2 regions of the Streptomyces sp. NPDC046335 genome follow, and region 2 is predicted to be linked to the other one. Evidence: riboswitches for the same ligand, from Rfam matches in the RefSeq annotation. Region 2 holds a riboswitch; the other holds the start of a gene.

Region 1 (2,385 bases), on a different contig from region 2:
CGCCCTCGAAGGGAGCGGAATTGACCAGCGAGGGGTCGTCGACGACGTCCTGGTTGGCGGCGACGACCTCGCCGTTGACCGGGGAGTAGAGGTCGCTGACCGACTTGGTCGACTCCAGCTCGCCGCAGGTCTCGCCCGCGGTCACCGTGTCGCCGACCTCCGGAAGCTGCACGAAGACGACGTCACCGAGCGCGTTGGCCGCGTGCTCCGTGATGCCGATGGTCGACACGCCCTCCTCGGCGGCCGACAGCCACTCGTGCTCCTTGCTGTAACGCAGCTGCTGGGGGTTGCTCATGTCCTGAATTCTCCTGTACGCGGGTGGGTGCTGCGGAACGGGGACGGTGTGCGTGGGGTCACTCACGGCGCTACGGAGCCGTGGCCCCGCGCACCGAGTGTCACTTCTGGCGCTTGTAGAACGGCAGCGCCACGACCTCGTACGGCTCGTGGGTGCCGCGGATGTCCACGCCCACACCCCGCGTCCCGGGGGCGGCGTGCTCGGCGTCGACGTAGGCCATGGCGATCGGCTTGCCCAGCGTCGGCGACGGGGCGCCGGAGGTGACCTCGCCGATGACCTTGCCGTCGGCGACCACGGGGAAGCCCGCGCGCGGCACCCGGCGGCCCTCGGCGACCAGACCGACCAGCTTGCGCGGCGGGGCGGTCTCGGCGCGCTCGGCGGCGGCCGCGAGGGCGGCGCGGCCCAGGAAGTTCTCCGACTGCGAGGTCTTCTCGAACTTCACGACCCGGCCGAGCCCGGCGTCGAACGGCGTGAGACCGGCGGTCAGCTCGTGCCCGTACAGCGGCATGCCCGCCTCAAGGCGCAGGGTGTCGCGGCAGGAGAGGCCCGCGGGCACCATGCCGACGGGCGTGCCCGCCTCCATCAGCGCGCCCCACAGCTTCTCCGCGTCACCGGGAGCGACGAAGAGCTCGAAGCCGTCCTCGCCGGTGTAACCCGTACGGGCGATCAGCGCCGGGACACCCGCGACGGTGCCGGGCAGGCCCGCGTAGTACTTCAGGTTGTCCAGGTCCGCGTCGGTGAGTGACTTCAGGATGCCGGGGGACTCGGGGCCCTGGACGGCGAGCAGCGCGTACGCGTCGTGGTCGTCGCGGACCTCCGCGTCGAATCCGGCCACCCGGCCGGACAGCTCGTCGAGGACGGTCCCGGCGTTGGAGGCGTTGGCGACGACCATGTACTCGGTCTCGCCGAGGCGGTAGACGATCAGGTCGTCCAGGATGCCGCCGTCCTCGGCGACGATCATCGTGTAGCGGGCGCGGCCGACACCGACGGAGCCGATGTTGCCGACCAGCGAGAAGTTCAGGAAGTCGACGGCCTCGGGGCCGGTGACCGTGATCTCGCCCATGTGGGAGAGGTCGAAGAGGCCGGCCTTGGTGCGGACGGCGTTGTGCTCGTCGCGCTCGCTGGCGTACCGCAGCGGCATGTCCCAGCCCGCGAAGTCGGTCATGGTCGCGCCGAGCGCTCGATGCACGGCATCGAGGGCGGTGAGACGGGGGGCAGTGCTCATGAAGGGAACTCCCAGGGCATGACGGGCGAGGTCGATCCTCCCCATCTGTCATCGGAACCTGAGAGGTTCGCCGCGAGCGCCCCGACTGAGGGACGTCCGGCTTGCACCTTGGGTGGGACCGTGGAGACGGTCCGCTTTTCAGATGTGCCTCGCCCGCGCGGTACGGGGCCTGAGAGATTCAAGGGAGGGACTTGCTCCTTCGGCGCCCCAGAACGTCATACGCACAACGTCGTACGACGGCTGCTGGGAACTCTCCCGCGCGGATTCAAACGGCCGGTATGGAGTTGCGGGCACATCATTGCACGCGACTCCCGCGAGGGGGACCCGTGGCCCTGGACGCCCCCTTTTCGGGGCACCTCGGACCTGGGCGCCCTTGTGCCGCATTACCTTCTCTTTACACTTGCCGGGGAAAGCAGTACGTGACAGCTACGGGGAGGCCGATCACGGTGCGCAGCAGGATCAGTGGCTATGCCATGACCACGGGGGTGGCACTGCCGGGGCAGGCCGCCGCCCCGCCGCGGGAGAGCTGCGTACCGCTGCTTCCGGTGGCCGTCGTCCGGGACCTGCGGCAGCGGGCGGGACACAGCCCGCACCGCCTCACCTTCGACGAGGGCGACCTGGTCGTCGTCTCCGGGCTGCCCGGTGGCGGAAAGTCGACGCTGATGCGGCAGGCCGTCACCGGCCCGCGCGTCGACTCCCAGGACACCCGCGACCGCTGGGCGGCGCGGATGCCGCGCCACCTCCCGTACGCGGTGTACCGCCCCCTCGTCCGCCTCGCGCACTACGCGGGACTGCGCCGCACCCTGCGCTCGGGGGTCAGCGTCGTCGTGCACGACTGCGGTACCCAGACCTGGGTGCGCCGCTG
Region 2 (2,385 bases):
TCGGGCCAGGTGACCGGCTCCATCTCGGTGGTCGCGTTGAGCTTCATGGTGCAGGAGCCCAGCGGGATCATGCCTCGGTCGAGCGCGTAGTCGCGGTCGGCGAGCCTGCGCAGGTAGCGCAGCATGGAGGTCTCGGAGCGGTACTGGTGGAAGACCGGGTGCGCGAGGTAGTCGTCGCTGCGCAGCAGGCCCTCGGGCAGCGTGTCGGCGGCGGTGGCGTCGAGCGCGTCCACGTCGGCGTCGACGCGGAAGGCGCCCCAGACCGCGCTGAGCTGCCGGCGCGTGGTCGTCTCGTCGCAGGCCAGGGAGACGTGGTCGGCGTCGACGAGGTGGATGTTGGCGCCGGCCTCGCGGGCGGCGGCGACCAGTTCCGCGGCCTTGCCGGGCGCCCGCACCGTGATGGTGTCGAAGTAGGCGCCGTGGACGACCTCGTAACCGCCGCCGGTGAGGCCGGCGGCGAGCAGCGTGGCATACCGGTGGGTGCGGCGCGCGATGGACTTCAGGCCCTCGGGCCCGTGGTACACCGCGTACATCCCGGCCATGACGGCGAGCAGCACCTGGGCGGTACAGATGTTGCTGGTGGCCTTCTCGCGGCGGATGTGCTGCTCACGGGTCTGGAGCGCGAGCCGGTAGGCCTTGTTGCCGTCGACGTCGACCGAGACGCCCACCAGGCGCCCCGGCAGGCTGCGCGCGAAGTTCTCGCGCACCGCCATGTAACCGGCGTGCGGACCGCCGAAGCCCATGGGGACGCCGAAGCGCTGGGTCGTGCCGACGGCGATGTCGGCGCCAAGATCGCCGGGCGAGGTGAGCAGCGTCAGGGCGAGCAGGTCGGCGGCGACGGTGACGACCGCGCCGAGCTCGTGCGCCCGGTCGATCAGCGGCTTGATGTCGCGGACGGCACCGGAGGCGCCCGGGTACTGCACCAGCAGGCCCACGATGCCGCGCTCGGCGACCTCGGCCGGGATGCCGTCGCTCAGGTCGGCGACGACGATCTCGACGCCGGCCGGCTCGGCGCGCGTCTGGATGACGGCGATGGTCTGCGGCAGCGCGTCCGCGTCGACCACGTACACGCCGTTCTTGACCTTGCCCATGCGCCGCGAGAGGGCCATGGCCTCGGCGGCGGCGGTGCCCTCGTCGAGGAGGGAGGCGCCGGAGGTGGGCAGGCCGGTCAGCTCGGCGACCATGGTCTGGAAGTTCAGCAGCGCCTCCAGGCGCCCCTGCGAGATCTCGGGCTGGTACGGCGTGTAGGCGGTGTACCAGGCGGGGTTCTCCATCACGTTCCGCAGGATCACCGGCGGCGTGAACGTCCCGTAGTACCCGAGGCCGATCATGGAGTCCAGGACCTGGTTGCGGTCCGCGAGCGAACGCAGTTCGGCGAGGACCTCGGCCTCGCTGCGGGCGCCGGGCAGGTCGAGCGCCTCGGCGTTCTTGATCACATCCGGCACCGCGGCGGCCGTGAGGTCGTCCAGCGAGCCGTACCCGACCTGGGCGAGCATCTTGGCCTGTGCCGCGGCGTCGGGCCCTATGTGCCGCTGCTCGAAGGGGATGCCCTGCTCCAGTGCGGCGAGCGGGATATGGGTGGCAGTCATTGCGGAGGCCTCCTGGTCTGCACGACCTACGAGGGGTACCTCGACGCGGGTACCCGGACGGCCTCCCCCTCTGTCATCTCAACCTGAGAGCTTCACCGGCGACACCCTCGACCTGCGAAGACGCCGACCGGCTTTCACCGTCGGTGAGGGAGGGTCCCGGGCGTGCCCGCCCGACGCCCGCCCTGCTTTCCAGAGTGACCTCGTCCGTGCGGTACGGGTGCCTGAGAGATTCCGGGGAGGATTTGCTCCTTCGGCGCCTCCGGACTTGCGGTCCGGAGAGCTCTCCCGCACGGGATCAGCAGCCGTCGCCAGCCTACCAGCGAGGACCATGGCCGATCCCTCGAGTGGCCGCCTGCCTCGAAGTGCTCTTTCGTAGTGAGTACGAACGAACAATGATGAGTTGTCCCCATATCCCGGTGTCCGTCACCCCGCGACCAGCTGGAGGGCCCGTGCGAACCGACATCGATCCGCGCAACCTGATCGGCCGCAAGGCGTTCGACCGGAACGGGGCGAAAATCGGCACGATCGACGAAATCTACCTCGACGACGCCACCGGCGCCCCGGAGTGGGCGGCGATACGCACCGGCCTGTTCAGCCGCGACGCCTTCGTCCCGCTGGAGCCGAGCGAGCTCGTCGGCGACGGCACCCTCCGCATCCCCTTCGACCGCGCCCTGATCAAGGACGCCCCCGACTTCGGCGTCGGCCGCCACCTCTCCCCGGCGCAGGAGGTCCAGCTCTACCACCACTACGGCCTGGACACGACAGCTCCGCTCGCTCCGCCTCCGGACCGCGATTT

Evidence for each region. Region 2 has a riboswitch for glycine ahead of gcvP (aminomethyl-transferring glycine dehydrogenase). Riboswitches for the same ligand answer to the same signal wherever they lie in the genome.
Region 1: it holds a riboswitch for glycine, as region 2 does, so the genes downstream of both, gcvT (glycine cleavage system aminomethyltransferase GcvT) here and gcvP (aminomethyl-transferring glycine dehydrogenase) in region 2, are expected to answer to the same signal.

Annotation. Positions count from the first base shown of each region.
Region 1 covers NZ_JBVJFF010000011.1:279,667-282,051, reverse strand. Annotated here, with positions in the region: gene gcvH (glycine cleavage system protein GcvH) at 1-295, opposite strand, end outside; gene gcvT (glycine cleavage system aminomethyltransferase GcvT) at 396-1,520, opposite strand; glycine riboswitch at 1,556-1,668, opposite strand; glycine riboswitch at 1,669-1,788, opposite strand; gene ACZ6JY_RS27325 (AAA family ATPase) at 1,994-2,385, shown strand, end outside.
Region 2 covers NZ_JBVJFF010000030.1:10,320-12,704, reverse strand. Annotated here, with positions in the region: gene gcvP (aminomethyl-transferring glycine dehydrogenase) at 1-1,589, opposite strand, end outside; glycine riboswitch at 1,789-1,887, opposite strand; gene ACZ6JY_RS40155 (PRC-barrel domain-containing protein) at 2,039-2,385, shown strand, end outside.